Regions from separate parts of the Bacillus sp. AFS031507 genome, predicted to be linked through region 1. Evidence: riboswitches for the same ligand, from Rfam matches in the RefSeq annotation. Region 1 holds a riboswitch; each other region holds the start of a gene.

Region 1 (5,013 bases):
AGCCTTCATACCCAAACCCCCTCCATTCGTGCATGCATCAACTGGTAATGGAGTGGTGGAATTAACGCACTATCACGGAAATTACTCGGATTTGAAAATAACCCATAGGGGGTCCCTTGATAGGTTACTCTTCCCTTGTTGAAGAGAATAACTTGATCAGAATAATCATCCACCAAATCCATATCGTGGGTGACCATCACAATCGTAGTTCCCTGGTCCTGCCTCTCCTGTAAGCGTTGAATCAGTTCGTTCGCTGTTTTTTCATCCTGACCGAATGTTGGTTCATCCAGCAATAATAAATCTTGATCCAACAATAACATCGTCGCCACACTTAACCGCCGTTTTTGTCCTAAACTTAGTGAAAACGGGTGAGCATGTTGATGCGATTCCAATCCAAACTCCTCTAACAATTGGATGGTTTTGGTATGAATCAGGTCTTCAGGCCAATTTCGTTGCCGGCCGCCAAAGGCAACTTCCTCAAAGACAGTATCCGTAATGAATTGAAGTTCTGGATTTTGAAAAACAAAGCCTGCTTTTTCATATAATTCTCGTTCTGGCCATTTTTTTAGTTCCGTATTTTTAAAGAGAATTTTCCCTTTTTTAATTGGCTCCAAACGGATCAGACTTTTTAAGAAGGTACTTTTCCCACTTCCATTTTCTCCGACGATTGAAATCCATTCACCTTTATGGATTTTTATATCAATGTCACTCACAATGGTCTTCTTCCGATAGCCAATTTCAACATTTTCGGTATGGAGTAAAATCTCGCCATCCTTGAGCGGTTTGGTTTTTTTCAGATTAACAAGTTTGATAGATAGGGGATGCGCGTCATTTTGAACAACTTCCTCCCATTTGTGAGGAAACAACTTAGGGCGCCAAATACCCGCCTCTTTCATTTCATTTTTAAAATGCAGCAGCATTTCTTTTGGCTGACCATCCCCGATAATACATCCATTCTCATTTAGGATAATGACTCGATCCATCCATTCGATGCAGCCGTCTAGGACATGTTCGACAAATACCATCGTATGGTTTGTCTTTTGGGCTAATTGATTCAATAAAACAAATATCTCATTCCGGCCAGCAGGGTCTAGCTGGGCTGTTGGTTCATCAAAGAAGATGACTTCAGGTTCTAATGCCAGTAGACAAGCTAACGCCAATCGTTGTTTCATCCCACCTGAAAGAGTTTCAATCGGTGTTTTCTTATCGACCATCAGCCCTACTTTATCCATTAACTCAGAAATCATTTGGTCCATTTGGTTGCGCGGAATCGATCGATTTTCGAGGCTGAACGCAATTTCTTCATCGACATGAAGCATGCAAAATTGCGAATCTGGATCTTGAAACATCACACCGGCATCTTTCCTGCAGAATACTTCACCACTTACCTCTGCCTCCAAATGCTCCGGGATAATGCCTGCAAGAGCGGAAATCAACGTCGATTTCCCACTCCCACTAGGCCCTAGTATTAATACTTTCTCCCCTCTATTGATGGATAAAGTAATCTGACTAAGTATTTTTTCAGAGCGATTATAAAAGCGAATCGAAAGATCCTTACATCCCAGAAACATGTCCATTGACGTTTTCCTTTTTCCTTTTTTCCTTCATCAATTCATATTGTTCTAACACACCTGTTTTTGCGAGTGCGTCCACAATGACCTTCGCTAACAATCCACCGAGAATCATTCCGCTGATGACATGAATTCCTAACGTTGTAAAAAATACTTCCTTCGTGTAATAATCAAAACCGTTAGCGATTAAGTTATAAATCATGCTGCCTAGCGCTGCAAAAACTCCAGATAGCATTAAAGTAAATAGATTGTAGCGTTTATATCCGAATATTGCGAATGCGATTTCTGCACCAATCCCTTGAAAGACACCTACTAAAAGGGCCGATAAACCAAAATGACTTCCTGTTAATAACTCTACTGCCGCCGCTGCAACCTCTGCAATAAGCGCTGCTCCCGGTTTTTGAATAATATACGCAACGATTGGACTAGCAATCACCCAAATTCCAAACATAAAACCTGCGCCCACCGGCCCGACAAGAGCGGAAATGGGAATCCAAAGCGTCGACCAGCCTAAATAGATCACTCCACAAGCGACCGCTAGAATCACAGCAAGGACAACTTCCTTCATCTTCCAAGTCATCGTTTCACTACCTCCATTTTCACAGGCCATTCTTCAAGTTTATAGGCCATATCCCAAAACATATATTCCAGCTGACAACTGATCAAGAAATGATCCTTCATCTTTTCCTTTTCTCTCTCTGTTGCTGTCATTGCCCACTCATCAAGACGGGCACAAAATTTCGTGGTAATCGAATCGGTACGATTTCCATAAAAACTGATCCAATCATAAAAAGGATGAGAAGGATCTGGATTAACCTCCGTTAATAATTTTTTCCCAATTTCCCAATACGTCCACGGACATGGTAATAGCACAGCTAGAATTTCCCCTAATGTACCTTCGTGCGCAACGGTAAGCATATGACGCGTGTAATGAAGGGACGAGGGAGATAACGGATATCCATGTAATACCTCGTAAGGAACACCTGCTACTTGACAAAAGTTATTATGAGGATGGATTTCACTGTTTAAGATAAAAGAAATCTGCGTATTAAACATATCCATATCTTCACGATTCTCACACTTGGAAACCGCTATTCCATAGATGCGAATAAACGAATTCAAATATTCAAAGTCCTGTTTAACATAATGAATCAATTGTTCCTTTTGTAATTCCCCATTAGCTATCCCTTGCACAAAAGGATGTTCAAAAATCGCCTCGAAAATAGGATCTGCTTCTTTTCTTAATTCTGCTGAAAAACTCATAAAATTTTGCCCCCTTATTGGTTTTAATGGGAAGACTCTATTGGGATCAACTTAATGTTAAAAACGAAAAAACCGCCCCAAAAATGGAGCGGCTGAATAATTATATCTATCCATACACGAACTCCACTTTCCTACGCTAGTATGAACTAGATCAGGTTCAAAGGGTCCAAGATAACTCTCGTCTCAGCCATAAAAAGGCTCCCCTAGTGGTCTTCCTATTAATTTAACCTTCACTCTACACTCGCTGGTTAATGTTGTCAATCAATTAAAATCTTAATTATAAAAATAGACCAAATGGATTATAGATGCACTGAAATTCGAAGGCATTTCCAATTATTATCCAGCAAATGTCGTAAGACTTGTAAAATATGTAGTATGTGCGCGAAATTATGTAATAGGTTTCGTAAAATATGTAGTAAGAATCCAAAATTATGTAATTAGTTTCGTAAAATATATAATAAGAATTCGAAATTATGTAATCCTGCGAAAGTAAGGCTTTTATTTGCGAAAACACAACAGCTAGTCTCTCCTCAATAAATAACTCTTTTAAAAAGGAACCATGTTTAGCCGCTGAACTAGAACATGTGCCCATACCCATAATATGAACAGCGGCTAATCTTCCGATAGTGAAATTAGATTGCGGCAAAAAAAAGGAGAAGTGTGCGAACACTTCTCCCCTCTAACAACCTATTAATCTACGACAAATTTCGGGGCGTGACAGGCACATTACGCTTCCACCGTCTTTGCAATAATCGCTCCAACAACCAGACCCCATACCGGTGCACTAATATGGAAAAATGATACATTGGATAACGCGATGAGGAACGCAAATAGGGCACTTAAGCGATATTTATTTTCGGAGAAACCCAGCTGCAAACTAGAAAGAAGGACGCTGATTAACGCAAATCCTGCTAGCATCGACACAAACGCGTGGGGTAACGCTTGGATAAACGGAACAATTTTCCAAGCGAATACTCCAAACAATAATGTCAAAACCCCCGATACCACCGCTGCCATATACCTCTTTGATTTTACCCCTGCATCCGAACTAGAACAGATGGCGGTCATCATGCCAGCAATATTCGCACTTTGCCCCCCGAAAAAACTGGCAATAATCGAAAACACTCCACTAAAAGAAACAATTTTTCGGATCGGAGGTTCAAAATCCGAGCTTTCTAGTGCGCCGATTCCAGGTGCCATATCATTACTTAGGATTAACATGGCCAGAGGCAGACCTAATGTGACCATGCCCATCCATGTAAATTCCGGCATTTGAATGGATGGTAGAAAAAAAGCAATCTCCTTAGATGAGCTATGTAGATCTTGGGTTAAAAACAAAGTAATAAAAGCGACAACCACTGCGACCATAACGGCCGGGATCCGTTTTGAGATTTTCGTACTGATAAAGAAACTAAGCAAGGCTGCCCCACCCACTAAGGGTAACGCCTTAACGTCTTGGACAAGCTGAACCACATAGTTGGTGACCAGACCTGCAAGCATGGCTGCAATGACTTCTTTCGGAACCCATTTAATAATTTTAGTAAAAAGTCCTGACAACCCAATCAGCAAAATCAGCAGCCCTGACATCACATACCCGCCAATTAGCTGGGGATAAGTAAAATGTGCTGTCACTGTCGCTAAAAAAGCAACCCCCGAAATCGAGTGAGCTCCGGTAATGGGAATTCTAAATAACAGAGGCATTACGATCCCTAACAACCCTCCAAAGAAATAGACGGCAAACATCCAATTGATGGTTTGCTGATTAGAGAAATGCCCTGCCGCTGCTGCCTGCAGAATGATTAACGCTGGACCTGTCATGACTAAAGTACTAGAAATTAATCCAGAAGATACGTTTTGAGTCGTTAGATCTTGAAAAAATGATTTCCCTTTATTTTCACGTAATGGTTCAATTGGTTGCTCTCTAATTAATCTATTTGGATGCCCCATCTTTTCTCCTCATACCCTTCTTCAAGTAAAAAACTTTTATTGTTAGTTTAGACAATCTTCTACAAAATGTATAGGACAAAGGCAATCCTCGACAACCGTTAATATTATTAAAAACTTACTGGCAGGTCTTATCATAACAAAAGGGAGGGGGAATAAACTAGAGGAAAAAATAGCTTAAAAAAGGGAAAAGGTGCATTCTCGCCGGTTATCGAGACTGCACCTTTTTCTTTTA
Region 2 (5,013 bases), on a different contig from region 1:
ATCTCCCCTTCATCAGGTGAAAGAATTCCTCCTATTAAATTGAAAATGGTGCTTTTCCCACTACCTGAAGGGCCAATAATAGAAACAAATTCATCTTTATTAATGGAAAAATCAAGGTCATTCAGTACTTCATTTTGCCCGAAACGTTTCGAAACGTTTTGAAAACGAAGATAGCTCATTTTTTCTCATCCCCTTTCGGCTGCCAGCGAACCACTCTTCGTTCCATAAAAACGATTAAAAAGAAAAATAAGAGGCTTAAGAACATGATGGTAAAAATGGCAACGAACACCCGGTCCGTTCGAAAAGACGACGATGCGAATGTCATAAAGACACCAATCCCCTGCTTAGCACCAAGCCATTCAGAAATAACGGCACCCATTACACTATACGTGGCAGAAACCTTAAAGCCTGAAAAAATCGAGGGCAACGAAAACGGCAGCTCCAATTTCCAAAAAAGCTGTGTTTTGGATGCACCTGCCATCCTCATATAATGCTTCAACTCTGAAGGGGTTTGGCTAAATCCATCTAAGGCGGCCACTGTAATGGGAAAGAAACAAACAAGGGTGATGACAATCATTTTGGGTAATAAGCCAAACCCAAACCAAATCACCAACAGTGGAGCCAGAACGATAATGGGAACATTTTGCGATAAAATCAACAATGGATAAAAAGAATCCCTTAAAACAGGTACCAGATGGAATAAAATGGCGACTGCCAGTCCAATGAATGCTCCAACTACAAATCCAAATAATGAAATTTTAACCGTTGAAAACACATCTGGATAAAAATCACGCCAACCGGCAATGGCCTCTGTGAAAATCTTTGATGGCGGCGGAAGAAGCCATTCCGGCACTTCTGCTATTTTAACGACAATCTCCCAAATGACAAACAAAAGGAGGAGAACCAAAATCGGTCTCCACCCTTTTACAAGATTCATCCTCATGATCGATATTTCTCCGTTAAGTCATCCATGGAAATGCCTGTTGGCTGATAAAGGATTTTCACTTGAGAAATGACATTTTTGCTTCCCATTTCAATCATTCGTTCATTCATTTTTGAAATCACGGTAAATAATTCGTGCAGTTCACCTTCCATGGTTGTTTCTAACGGGTGTACCTCATATTTCACACCAGATTCAGCAATGACTTTAATGGCTTCATCAACGTATGGAATGACGTCTTCTCCATCCTTTGTTTTCGGTATGATTTGTATGCTGATTAATGAATTTGCCATGTTCTTCTACCCCCTAGTGTTTTGGTAAAAATTCATTTGTAAATGCTTTTTTCCCATCTAATTTCTTGTCAAGAAGCTTATTATCATACATCCATTGGGCATAATTTTCCCAAACCTCTTGCTTTTGAATTCCCCATTCCTTTGCATCATCCTGATATTTTGGAGACAACCATTCTTGACTCTTCTTTACAAGCTTTGGATCTAAATCCGGTGCTGCTTTAATCAGGATATCTGCAGCTTGATCAGGGTTTTTAATGGCAAATTCATATCCCTTGGCAGCGGCATTTACGAACGCCTTAACCGTTTCAGGGTTCTCTTCGATCATTTTTTCATTTGTTTCTAAAACAGGTGTATAGTAGTCCAGTTTGTCAGAGTAATCTGTTAAGTAAACCATATTAATTTTTTCATTACGAAGGTCTGCTTCTACACCAGTCCACCCATAGTAAATCCAAGCGAAATCGATGTCTCGTTTCACAGCCGTAAAAAAGTCCGTATCCCCCATGTTCACGATTTTCACCTTATTAGTATCAGCGTTTTCCTTTTTCATTAGAGAAGTGATGACAGATTTTTCGACTGGCGAGCCCCATCCACCGTATGTTTTTCCTTCAAAATCCTTCGGAGATTGAATCTGTTTGCCAACAGGTGAAGCGAATCCTGATGTATTGTGCTGAATCACTGCAGCGATCGATACGAGCGGCACCCCTTGTATACGTGCCTGAGTAATGGCTTCTTGGTAGCCAACACCAAATTGCGACTTGCCAGAAGCTACTAGTTGGTCAGCACCGGTCTCACCTGGCATGATAATATCCACATCCAAGCCTTCTTTTTTAAAGAATCCTTTTTCTTTTGCAACATATAATCCAGTATGATTGGTATTTGGCGTCCAATCCAGTACAATCGAGACCTTTTTAAGCGGTTGTTTTTTTCCTTTTACGTTTTCTGTTTCTTTTTTGCTGCTACATCCAGTCATTAGAAAGACTGATAGGACTAGTACTAGCCATTTCTTCATTTTGAATCCTCCATATGTAAAAATAATATCTAAAGTGAAACAAAATAAATAGGCTGAAACCTCAGTGTTGGTTAGAAGGCAAAAACTTGCTTAAACAAAATAAAGCACCCAGGCAAAGAAACCTGAGTGCATATCAGCAAACAATTAATTGTTTAAGAATATGTTCCCTCCGCCGGTATCAACCAGATCAGGTTCCAAGGGTCATCGTCTCACGGACTAAATCTCAACCGGCATCACCGGTTCCCCCACATTACATCGTATTCCACTTCATATACTACTATATCAGTCAAGGCAGACAATGCCAACTGCTTTTATCTATTTATGCTTGTTAACAAATACTTCCTATCATGAAACATCCGGTTCTCATCTTAATTCACCTGCACGAAATAACTTTGCTAGTTAACCTACGGTGTTACGAGTAAGGAGCTAGTTTCGTTCATGATAACTTATACGAACAGGGGCATATCTTGATTTCTTGCAATCGTTAGAAGAGTTTTTATTGTTGATATGGATTTTAGTTCCTTTTGCATAAATAGTTCTGGATTAACAATCTGTTCAAAACAGTATTGGTTATATAATGAATGTGCATCATTAGTAGCTAACATAAATCTACGAACTCCCTGTAATTGGGAATGGTTTTCTCACCCACAACAATTTGTACTAACGTAAGAATAGCACGAAATAATGTGATAACTAAGTCATGTGTGAATAATAAAAAATCCAACTTATGCCGACTTGAAAAAATTTTATGAAAAATTGTTGAGGTTACCCCTAACCTATGACTCTATCCGATTTTAAATATCCAATATCTTCTAATAGTGATCTCAACTTCATATGAAGCGTCATTTAGACGCTTATTTTTGTTTTTACTGCAATATAAGACTCAAATTCGTAATGCCTTTTATTCAAATAACCTGCGTCGTTAGCTCAAGAAGAAAATAAACAATATTCTTCAACCGAGGCAAATTTATTCGCAGGATTTCATAACCCCTATAAATAGTTTGACGGGTAATTGGAATGAATTCAGATCATTTGGCTTCGTGAAGGCATAGTTAAATAAAGGAGTTAGCTACCACTAAAAGCTATCCCAAGAGAATTAGGATAGCTTTAGAAAAGTATTGTGAATTTCAATATTTTTACATATTTAGAGTTTTATATTTTCCACTCTCTTCCTTTATGGCCATACTGTCACAAAAAGGGCGATGACACCCCCTGGCTGTCATCGCCCTTTTTTATGCTTATAATCAATCCCAACTAAATACAATTCGCGTCAACTACCTGTCCAGATACCGACATAAGTTCATTTATGTTAACCCATCCACCAATATTTTGAGATTGGTCAACACCTTCTATTGTAAAAGTTAGGCTAATATTGTTGGAAAGTGTCAAAGTGGATCTTTTGCCGATGCAATTCTGTGCTTTTTGCAGAGAATTCACCCTTACACCTTCACACGAAATCGTATACCTTTGCATCGGTAGGTAAATTAATACTCCTCTTAAAGGGTCATAGGTCCTAATTAAACCTTCAGCAGTTGTTCCATCTCGGAATGATAATCTAATCCATCGCTTTTGTTGATAACAAGCAAGAATTTTTTGAAATAGTCCTTGTCTGTTGTCATAGAAATATGGATAGAAAGGCTGGTAAGGATTATTTGGATACAATGCAGCCTCCCCCTTTCTTTTATCAGTAAATCTCCTCATGTATATGAGAAAAAAAAGGGTTGGTGCTTGTCATCCCCTGATGTGTATAAGAAAAGCGAATATTGCTAACTGTTCGTTGGGTTTTATTTGAAATATACCAATATATGAAGGACGGCTAGTATTTTCCTTTTAACTGGAATTTCAATGATTTTTGGCTCGCCAAATACAGTACCTAAAATGACTACAGAACCTCTCTAGCTACGTGATTCATTTATAAAAGTTTTAACGTGGTTCTGAATAGTACCTCGCACCCAAGAGCAACATCTTCAAAAGAACTCCACTCATCTGGATGATGACTTATGCCATTGCGGCTCCTCACAAAGATCATTCCAATATCTGTGAGTTTCCCCAACACCATTGTATCATGAGCAGCCCCGCTTGGTAATTCATAAACAGGATACTGTAATTCTTGCAGAGAATCTTTTACTGCTTTCATCACTATTGGTGAGCTCATCACAGAAGATAGGGATTGAACCTCCCTAATTTCACACTCTAAACCACGGTTTGCAGCAATTGTCCGAATTGAATTATAGATTTTAGTAACCGTATTTTTACGCCGTTCATTAGATATATCCCGAACATCAAGTGTAAAATCCACTCTCCCAGGAATGACATTACTACTTCCAGGTTTTACTTCCAATTTTCCTACTGTCGCAACACTTCCGATATTGTCCCGTGCTATTTTCTCAATGGCTAATATACATTCTGCTGCAGCTGTTAAAGCATCTTTTCTCTCTTTCATCCAGGTCGTTCCTGCATGCCCCGCTTCACCCATGATCGTTACTTCCGCCCATTCTCCACCAGAGATCCCCGTAACTATTCCAACAGCTAAATCTTTATTTTCTAACACTTTTCCCTGCTCAATATGTACTTCAATATAAGCTTTTACGTCATTTTTACCTAACTGAGCTTGTTCTAAAAGGTCTGGATTAATCTGATTAAAATATTCCCCTTCTAGACTGGCTTGCTTCATGGCCTCCAGATAGGAGATTCCATCTTTATCTGTTGCTGCAGCTAAATTTTCCTTTAATTTCTTCGAACCCTCTGTCCCAACCAAAGCGGTACTTCCT
Region 3 (5,013 bases), on a different contig from region 1:
AATCATTGCTTCTTCCGTTGAATGGACGGAAACCCCAAGGATTCTCCTATCGCCAATCTTCTCTCGAACTGTGAATACCGTTTCATCCTCTTGTCCGATATGTACACCGTCCGCATCAATTGCCACAGCCAACTCGATATCGTCATTAACAATGAAAGGGATATGATGTGCTCTGCAAATTGCTTGAAGTTCTTTCGCAAGTGCATATTTGTCAGCTCCAGTTAATGCGCCGTCACCCTTTTCACGAAATTGAAAAAGTGTAATCCCACCGGCAATTGCCTCTTTTAATACTTCGGCTGGATCCTTTAAACAGTTGGTACTGCCCATGATAAAATAAACACTTAAAGCCGCTTGTAGGTTTTTCATAATTCAGCCAGCTCCTTAGCGCTTTTCCTTTTTCGATATGCCCAATGGTTAGTTGGACCATATCCTTGCCCGATCTCCAAATGGTTCTCAATTGCCGCCTGAATAAAATCCTTTGCTATACATACTGCTTCATAAAGAGTTTCCCCTTTTGCTAGTTCAGCAGTAATTACTGCGGAAAAAGTACAGCCTGTTCCATGTGTGTTCTTTGTCTGAATTCTCTTGCTGGTAAAGTAGTAAAATTTCTTTCCATCAAATAATAAATCAGTGGATTCAGACTCATTTTCATCATGGCCACCCTTAATTACGACATTTTTTACGCCTAACGCATGTAGTCTTTTAGCAGACTCCAGTTTATCTTCCACCGTCATAATCGACATGCCCGTTAGTACTTCCGCTTCTGGAATATTCGGGGTGATTACCGTTGCTAGCGGCAATAAGTATTTTTTCATGGCAGAAATGGCTTCCATTTGCAACAAGGAAGCGCCACCTTTAGCAATCATGACTGGATCGACAACAATATTTTGCCATTGATAATTCCTGAGCTGTGCAGCGACGGCCTCAATGATTTCAGCATTAAAAAGCATTCCTGTTTTCACCGCATCCGCACCGATATCCTCGCCGATCGCTTCGATCTGTTTTACGACTGCCTCAGCTGTCATTGGATAGACAGCATGAACTCCTAATGTATTTTGGGCCGTTACAGCGGTCAATGCTGACATTCCGAAAACCTCTAATTCCTGAAATGTCTTTAAATCCGCTTGAATTCCTGCTCCACCGCCGCTATCAGAACCAGCGATTGTTAATGCTTTTTTCATTCAAATTACCTCCATTTATCGATTAAACTTTTTAAAAGAAGCATGTGAAATGATATCTTCGGAAGAAACTAAAGCTAATTGGTTTAAAAATTCGATTTGGAAACTACCAGGTCCCATTTCAACTGTTTTTGCCGCTGCCTTTTCTGCCGCGATTCCATAATACGTTAAAGCAGCCACTGAAGCTTGAAGCAGGTCCTTCTCCACTCCTGCAAACGCTCCAATCACTGAGGTTAATAAACATCCAGTGCCTGTCACCTTCGTTAAAATTGGATGTCCATTTGACACGACATAGGTTGTTTTCCCATCCGAAACAATATCCTCTTTTCCAGTGATGACGACAAGACCATTCAATTTTTGTGCTGAAGTAATAGCTAGTTCAATGATATTTCCTTTTGCATCCCCAGCATCGACGCCCTTAATTTCCCACTTTTCACCAACCACATTGGCAATTTCGGCTGCGTTTCCTCTAATCACAGAGACATTTACCTCGTTCATAATTCTTTGCGCGGTTTCGGTTCGATAGCGGGTAGCCCCTGCACCAACCGGGTCAAAAATGACGGGAACACCGGATTCATTAGCCGCTTTTCCGGCAATGATCATCGAATCTACTGTCTGTGGGTTTAATGTTCCAATGTTCAATACTAATGAACTTGCAATCTTGGCCATATCTGCTACTTCCTCGGCTGCATATGCCATGACCGGTGAGGCACCAAGGGCAAGAAGCCCATTTGCCGTAAAATTTGTAACAACCACATTGGTAATATTATGTACCAGCGGGTTAACCTTTCTAACTTCTTCCAACGTTTCATACAAACTATTTTTTTCCATCTCAATTTCCCCGTTTCTTTTTTTAAAATAAAAAAACCAGATCCAATAATGGACCTGGTTAGTTAGTCAAAGAAATAATTAACATTCACTTGGCTACTTTCCTACGCTGGTATTACCCAGATCAGGTCCGAAGGGTTGAAAATTTCTCCATTTTCTCTCAGCCTGTTTACAGGGCACCCCTAGTAGATCTAATACTTTATTTAATTAACTACATAATATTCCTATAGTACTAGAATGTAAAGGAAAAAGTACCAGTTAACATAACATTATTATTGTTTGCCTTTATAAAGGAAAGTAACAATAAATGTTGTCCCTTTATCTTTTTGGGAATGAATTTCTATCTGTCCATTTAATTTTTCCAAGCTTCTCTGCACCAATGATAAACCGATTCCTCGATTTTCACCTTTGGTGGAATACCCTTTTATAAATAAGCGATTTTTTACAGCCTCATCGATTCCTTTTCCTGTATCATGAACCTCTAAGGCAAGGACATCATCGTAATAGTCAAACCTTAATGTAACTTTTTTTTGTGGACGGTCCGAAACAGCATCTAGTGCATTATCTATTAAATTCCCAAGGATCGTTACCACTTCATGCGTTATTTCCTGCTGTTGTGGTTCAGGTAGACTTCCTTCCCCATCAATGATTAATTCACAGCCATTTTCCCTAGCAAAGCTAAGTTTTCCTACAATAAAACCTGCTAAAACAGGATCTTTAAAACGACTAATAACAAATTCTACCTCAGTTTGTTGGTGATCGACAATTTTGGTAATGTATGACGAGACCATTTGATAGTCTTTCATATGAATTAAACCTGATATTACATGCAGTTTATTCATGAATTCATGTGACTGGGTTCTCAGTGCTTCCGCGTATAGCTTTACACCGGTTAATTGTTCAGCTAATTGCTTGATTTCGGTTTTTTCTCGGAACGTAGCAATCGCACCGACAATCTTTCCTTTGACAACAACCGGAACCCGATTGGTTAAAATGGTAATATGATTGATTTCTTGTTCTTGGTCTAATTGAGATTCCCCCGTTTCTAGAACAGAAGATAGCATAGAATTTGGCATGTAGTCATCCACTTTTCTTCCTAAAAAGGACCCATGAATGCCAGCTTTTTGAAGAAGTCGGATCCCCTCATTATTTACGAGAGTGGTAAACGCATCCTGGTCAACTGCCAAAATTCCTTCCTTTGTGGATTGAAGCATCGCACTACGTTCCTCAAGCAATTTTGCCATCTCACTCGGCTCAAGTCCAAAAAGAATCGCTTTGATTTTTCTAGCTAGAAAAAGGGCACCTAGAATCCCAACTAGAATTCCTACTCCCACTCCGATCAAAATAATTTTCCTACTTTGTTCGATCGCCTGATTAACTTTTTCTAAAGAAATCCCAACCGCGACTGCCCCTATTTGATTATTTTCTTGATCATAAACAGGAACAAACGAACGTAAAGACAATCCCAATGTCCCTTTGGCAATGGAAATATGCTCTTTCCCTTTTAAAACAGGTCCTTCATCTCCACCGACAAAATGCAAACCTAATAGGTTGCGGTTAGGATGTGATTTTCTTTTTCCATACATGTCCATTACGACGATAAATTCAACATGCGTTGATTGTTTAATATCATTCGCAAATGTTTGGATATCCTTCTCTGCTGTTTTATTTTTAAGCCCATTCATGACAATCGGAGACCTTGCAACAATCCTCGCAATATCTGTTGCTTTCTCGGCTTGGCTTTTCTCTGTTTCCTGTGAAATTCTGTTGGTGATTAAAATCTCGGTTACTAACAATGCCATCACGACCACGATACAAACCAGTAGGGTTATCGTCGATTGTAAACGAAGTTTTGGTTTGGACAACCTTATTTTCCACCCCAACTTGATTCCCCCTTTCTCACAGGCAATCTTTTCAAGGTATTTGCGTTAAACACCGTAACGGTTAATTGGTCTTCCGACGCCGCCGTAATGGATATGAATTTTGACTTTTCCTTCTTTTTCTAAGTAATCAAGGTATCTTCGAGCCGTTACCCGAGCCATTCCTATGCTTTCCGCTACTTCTTCCGCAGAAACAGGTTCTTTTTCCTGCGAAATGAAATTAGTAATTTTTATTAACGTATTCATATTTAATCCCTTTGGTAAACTCTCTCTTTCACTTTGTTCTTTGCTATCAATAAATAAAATTTGATCGAGCTCCTCCTGTAAAAGAGCTTTCTTTTCTCCTAATTTCACTCGATAGTTTTTATAATTATCAAGTGACTTTTTAATTCGATCAAAGGTAAACGGTTTTATGATGTAATCAACAGCCCCTTGTTGTCGAACACGGTGGATGGTTTCGATGTCGCTCGCAGCTGTTATCGCAATCACATCCACAGAATAGGCCTCTGAACGAAGTTCGCTGAGCATTTCCAATCCACCCATATAAGGCATATAAATATCGATAATCGCCAGATCCGGACTGAGTTCTTTCACTAATCTTAACCCTTCCATCCCATTGGAGGCGATTCCAATTATCGAAAACCCTTCAATCCTATCAATGAATTGGCGGTGTACCTCTCGAACCATCGGATCATCTTCAATCAATAGTACTTTTAACGGAAACATCTCCCTGCTCCCCCTTACATTAAATGAAACTGTATTTCCCTTTATATTATTATCATGGCCTATTTTATTAAAATAGTAAATTTATAGATAGCATTTTTTGTTCGATTTTTATGAGAGTTAATTAAGGTATTTTCTATAACAAAAGGAACAATAAGACCAATATGACCAAAACCTTACTATTATCTGAATTTTCATTTATTATGTGCTTGGGTGGGTTTGAAAGCGGTAACAGTTTTATTAAACAAAGGGGTGTATGAGAAAATGAAAATTAATTTCAAAAATTTGACCGTCCAAGTATTATTGGGGATCTTACTTGGGATTGTCATCGGATTTCTTTTTCCGAAATTCGGTACAGAATTAAAGGTTTTGGCGGATATCTTTATCAAGTTAATTAAAATGGT
Region 4 (5,013 bases), on a different contig from region 1:
ATAGTAAGATAATGATCCCAATTGTGTTGCTGTCCAAGTTACATACCCTCCTCTATCTCTTTGTGACGAGTGGTGTTAATGTTAAAGAATTGCAAAAGCGAATATACACAAATCATCACACCAGTGACAGGCATAACCGCATAAGTGATACTACTCGGCCATTTTGTCGCCGGCAGGGTTGAATCCATCATCAATACCGTGAAGTCCCAGCCCTGGATCACCAAGTATAATCCGAAGGCAAAAATAGAGGCACTGATAATTTTATCTAAAACTTTATTAAAACTTTTAGGAAATAGATTCGTGAAAGAATCAATGCCTAAATGGATATACTCTCGAAATCCCACCGCAATGGCCATAAAGGCAAACCAAGCTAGTAACAAAAGAGTAACTTCCTCTGACCAAAAGAAAACAAAATTAAATAATTTCCTGGTAAAAACTTGTAGGGTGACGACAAAAATTAAAGCAATTAACGATAGTAGTGTGAATTTTTCAAAAATGGCATCGATGACTAGACCTACTTTTTTGATTACATTCATTTGATTCCCCCCATTTGAAAACGTTTTCCTGTCTCTCATTTTATGAATCTTTTGAATGTTTTTGAATGTTCTTTTTTTAGGATAATTTGTGATTTTTTTAGGTGGAATTTGAAATCCTTTCTATTTGAAACTATTTACTAGTTTTTATAAGTTTAATAAACGAATTAAATATATATTAATATTAAACTTACCATGTTAACGGTATTCCATCAACTGGTTAAAAAAATAGGCTCTATCAATTCTAGTAGTGATTCCGAGACCGTAGAGGAATATTATAAATAGCATCAGTAGTGTTGCATTATATAAATTCATAGACCTTGGGGTCGGTTCTTATCGAGGACATTCGGAAGATTGCACGCAAAAAGGCACAACTAGGCTATATTTGCTAGTTGTGCCTTTTTCTATACTATGTTTCAGATCTGTCCCGCAAAATTTTTGATTACCACAGAAAATGTGCCAGTCACAAGCCAGGAAAGTTACTGATATATGCTGCCCCCAGATTGTTTAAACTCCTTAGCTTTTTCCTTCATACCTGTTTCAATAGCTTCCTTCGTATCAAGTTTGTTTTCTTTCGCATAATTACGAATATCTTGAGAGATTCTCATGCTACAAAATTTTGGTCCACACATTGAACAGAAATGTGCTGTTTTTGCACCTTCCGCAGGTAAGGTTTCATCATGATATTCTATTGCTCGTTCAGGATCTAAAGATAAATTAAACTGATCTCTCCAACGGAATTCAAAACGAGCTTTTGATAAGGCATCATCTCTTTTTTGTGCTCCTGGATGTCCTTTTGCCAAATCAGCAGCATGGGCGGCAATTTTGTAAGTAATAACCCCTACACGAACATCCTCTCTATTCGGTAAACCTAAATGTTCTTTAGGCGTTACATAACAAAGCATAGCTGTCCCATACCAACCAATCATTGCAGCCCCAATAGCAGATGTAATGTGATCATAACCAGGTGCTATATCAGTCGTAAGAGGTCCAAGTGTGTAGAATGGTGCTTCCTGACACACTTCTAGTTGTTTATCCATATTTTCTTTAATTAGGTGCATAGGTACATGTCCAGGTCCTTCGATCATCACTTGTACATCATGTTCCCAAGCAATTTTTGTTAGCTCTCCAAGAGTCTCTAATTCTGCAAACTGTGCTTCATCATTCGCATCTGCAATAGACCCAGGACGTAAACCATCCCCTAAAGAGAATGCAACATCATATGATTTCATTATTTCGCAGATTTCTTCAAAGTGAGTATATAAAAAGCTTTCTTTATGGTGGTGTAAACACCATTGTGCCATGATTGATCCACCGCGGGATACAATACCTGTTAACCGTTTTGCCGTTAATGGAACATATCGTAAAAGAACACCAGCATGAATTGTGAAGTAATCAACACCTTGCTCCGCTTGTTCGATCAAGGTATCACGGTAAACCTCCCATGTAAGATCTTCAGCAACACCATTTACTTTTTCAAGTGCTTGATAAATGGGGACGGTGCCGACAGGAACTGCTGAGTTTCGAACAATCCATTCCCTTGTTGTATGAATGTTTTTACCTGTTGATAGATCCATAATATTATCAGCACCCCAGCGCGTCGCCCATGTCATTTTTTCAACCTCTTGTTCGATGGAGGATGAAACAGCCGAGTTACCGATATTCGCATTAATTTTAACATGAAAATTACGTCCTATTATCATAGGTTCTGACTCTGGATGATTGATATTAGAAGGAATAATCGCTCGACCTTTTGCCACTTCATCACGCACAAATTCAGGTTTCATATTTTCCCTTATGGCGATAAACTCCATTTCAGGAGTAATAATTCCCTTTTTAGCATAATGAAGCTGTGTGACATTTTTCCCTTTTTTTGCACGTACTGGTTTGCGCTTTAAACCAGGAAACACGTTATGATTGGCACGAGGATCATTTTGATCGTTATACCCATTATCTTCAGGTTTAATTTCTCTACCTTCGTATTCTTCAACATCTGCTCGTTCATGAATCCATGTGCTTCGAATGGCAGGAAGACCTTTTGTAATATCAACAGAATAATTTAGATCCGTATAAGGACCGCTTGTATCATAGACGCGAACTGGAAGGTTTTCCTCTTCTCCAAACGCACCCGTTGTCGGGCTTAACTCAATTTCACGCATTGGTACTTTAATGTCGGATCTCGAACCTGTTACATATACTTTTTTACTTCCTGGAAAACTTGACATGATGGAAATATTTTGTTCGTTTAATGAAGTCGTTGACATAATACATCTCTCCTTTTTTTGAATATAAAGGACGAGATACAGACCATAACAAGTGAATAAGCGTATAAAAGTACATCAAAAAGCCGGGCCCATAAATGGTTGGACCCGGCTAATATGTATGCAGAAGTATAGGTGCAGTAAAGATTGTCTATTCTAACTTCCCCACGCTGGTATGATCCAGATCAGGTCCCAAGAGTCAAGAAACTTCATCGTGTTTCTTTCTCAGCCCAACTTATTGGGCACCCCTAGTTATTTATATTCAATTAAGTTACATTATATATGAGTATTGGTAAAAATGAAATACATAATATTATTTAAAGTGATATAGTCGTTTTAGATAGTATGTCTAGGATAGAGAGAAAGGTTAGATATCTACTTGCTTGGATTTTAAGAAGTATAATTCTTTTTTGTACCCGAAAAAAAGAAGGCTTACTTGTGACCTGACGCTCCATAATCTTTGATTGTTATTTTTACGTTGTAGTAAATTGGAACCTCACTGAATGTTTGATCCCAATCTTTTTTGACTTTTTCCCATACTTTCGGATGCTCAATTCTTAAACGGTTTCCAAAGCCAGCAACGTCTACTCGATATTTCCTTTGCGTTTTTTTAATTGTATGTTCAACCAATCGTTTTACTTCTTTTTCGGTGGATTCTTCTGCCCGTTTTAGAAATGTATTATCAAAAGAGTTACCTGAAACCACCCAATTCTCAGATAATCGCCCTTCTGATTCGATGTTTACATCAAAAGAGATATAGTTTCCCTTAACATGAGAGGTGATTTTACTTTTCATAGAATCTAGCTCATATACGATTAGCCCACTAGTCTGTTTATCAAAACTTTTTACCAAACCGCCTTTCCCCTTGCCTGTTATCCATGTTATCCCCTCCAATTCCTCTTCATTTAAAAAACCACGCAGTTTTTTTGTCTTTCCTTTTATCACGGCAGCTCCTGCAAATTTCACTTCTCCATTTTCCGAGATCACATTTTGCAAAAGAAAACTGGATCCTGATTTTAGCTTACCGTCTAATTTAATAATCGAGATAGGAGGCAAAATTCTTGTCGTTCGATAGGCATTATCTACCATTCCAAACAGACGAAATGCTGGAACTTCTCCTGCTTTCTTTGATACTAGGGTATTGCTAGCTCTCCCTTTACTAATAAACATAAGGCAGCTTGGTCTAAAATCATTATCCCGAAGATATTGATCAAGTAATCGATCTAAACTATACGATCGTGCAAGTTTATCACCGATTACAATGACTTTCATGTGACTGGCATTAAAAGGAAGATCCGTTCTTAATGATAATTCACGAACCTCTTGAAAGATGGAGTCTCCCGTTTCAGAAATATTAACATAAGATTGTTGTTGCGATCCCCCTTCTTTACTCATTGAACTTGCTAATTGTGAGGTAATAAGTTGATAAGTTGTAGTAATCTGATCTTTTTTGGAATAGCCTTCATCTTGTTCGTTTATCTTTTTCTCTATGGTTGACTTTTTCCCTTTATCGAATGCCACCCCTACACCTAAGCTTAGCTCTTCAATTTCATGACTGCTCCAACAGCCTGTAAGAGAAAAGAGTAAAAGGACAGACAGCGAAACCAAGAGAAATCGTATATTGTTATGAGGTAACTTCATTGTTTTCTTCCTTTCCATCTCGCGATAATAAGAAGGAGAAGTGGTAGTAAACCAAATAAAAACAATGCAATATTGCCAATGATATCCCCAAGTTTAAATAGATCATTGATATTTTTTGGGGTGATGGAAATGACGTAAATTAGCGGAAGTAAACCATACATAACTGAACTAATGTTCTTTTTCGAAAGTTGAGCCAGCCCTAAAGCAGCTGCGTAGTAGCTGATGGTAAAGGTAGTAAACATTTGCATAATCCATACCACCAGCAACAAAGAATCAAACCGTTCAAAAATCAAACCGGTTATCTCAAAACTTCGTATCAAATCAAGCGTTGGCCATGTCCTCGTGACCACTTCATCGACGGATAACGCTCCAATGACCATCACAACTGTTATCACATAAAAAAATAATGGAACGGAAATTCCAACTAGAACCATTTTGATTGCTTTGTTCGGCTGTTGCATAAACGCCATGATGACCAGCAGGATTTCAGGACCTGTAAATGCGAGAGTCGTCGCCTTTACTCCTTTTAGCACAGGGATGAAACCAGTCCCTATTACCGGGCGTAAATTATCGATCTC

Evidence for each region. Region 1 has a riboswitch for thiamine pyrophosphate ahead of tenA (thiaminase II). Riboswitches for the same ligand answer to the same signal wherever they lie in the genome.
Region 2: it holds a riboswitch for thiamine pyrophosphate, as region 1 does, so the genes downstream of both, COE25_RS19125 (ABC transporter substrate-binding protein) here and tenA (thiaminase II) in region 1, are expected to answer to the same signal.
Region 3: it holds a riboswitch for thiamine pyrophosphate, as region 1 does, so the genes downstream of both, thiM (hydroxyethylthiazole kinase) here and tenA (thiaminase II) in region 1, are expected to answer to the same signal.
Region 4: it holds a riboswitch for thiamine pyrophosphate, as region 1 does, so the genes downstream of both, thiC (phosphomethylpyrimidine synthase ThiC) here and tenA (thiaminase II) in region 1, are expected to answer to the same signal.

What each region holds. Positions count from the first base shown of each region.
Region 1 covers NZ_NUOW01000075.1:22,795-27,807, forward strand. The annotation lists gene COE25_RS29295 (energy-coupling factor transporter transmembrane component T family protein) at 1-9, opposite strand, end outside; gene COE25_RS29300 (ABC transporter ATP-binding protein) at 6-1,577, opposite strand; gene COE25_RS29305 (ECF transporter S component) at 1,555-2,151, opposite strand; gene tenA (thiaminase II) at 2,148-2,834, opposite strand; TPP riboswitch at 2,946-3,049, opposite strand; gene COE25_RS29315 (benzoate/H(+) symporter BenE family transporter) at 3,561-4,781, opposite strand.
Region 2 covers NZ_NUOW01000020.1:153,528-158,540, forward strand. The annotation lists gene COE25_RS19110 (ABC transporter ATP-binding protein) at 1-179, opposite strand, end outside; gene COE25_RS19115 (ABC transporter permease) at 176-943, opposite strand; gene COE25_RS19120 (thiamine-binding protein) at 940-1,233, opposite strand; gene COE25_RS19125 (ABC transporter substrate-binding protein) at 1,247-2,242, opposite strand; TPP riboswitch at 2,390-2,499, opposite strand; gene COE25_RS31680 (hypothetical protein) at 2,689-2,847, opposite strand; gene COE25_RS19135 (hypothetical protein) at 3,497-3,904, opposite strand; gene COE25_RS19140 (M20 family metallo-hydrolase) at 4,155-5,013, opposite strand, start outside.
Region 3 covers NZ_NUOW01000024.1:127,087-132,099, forward strand. The annotation lists gene thiE (thiamine phosphate synthase) at 1-366, opposite strand, end outside; gene thiD (bifunctional hydroxymethylpyrimidine kinase/phosphomethylpyrimidine kinase) at 363-1,181, opposite strand; gene thiM (hydroxyethylthiazole kinase) at 1,197-2,009, opposite strand; TPP riboswitch at 2,091-2,200, opposite strand; gene dcuS (DcuS/MalK family sensor histidine kinase) at 2,279-3,877, opposite strand; gene COE25_RS20690 (response regulator) at 3,935-4,612, opposite strand; gene COE25_RS20695 (dicarboxylate/amino acid:cation symporter) at 4,874-5,013, shown strand, end outside.
Region 4 covers NZ_NUOW01000025.1:36,976-41,988, reverse strand. The annotation lists gene COE25_RS21595 (TRAP transporter large permease) at 1-37, opposite strand, end outside; gene COE25_RS21590 (TRAP transporter small permease) at 39-536, opposite strand; gene thiC (phosphomethylpyrimidine synthase ThiC) at 1,013-2,797, opposite strand; TPP riboswitch at 2,940-3,054, opposite strand; gene COE25_RS21580 (Ger(x)C family spore germination protein) at 3,227-4,435, opposite strand; gene COE25_RS21575 (spore germination protein) at 4,432-5,013, opposite strand, start outside.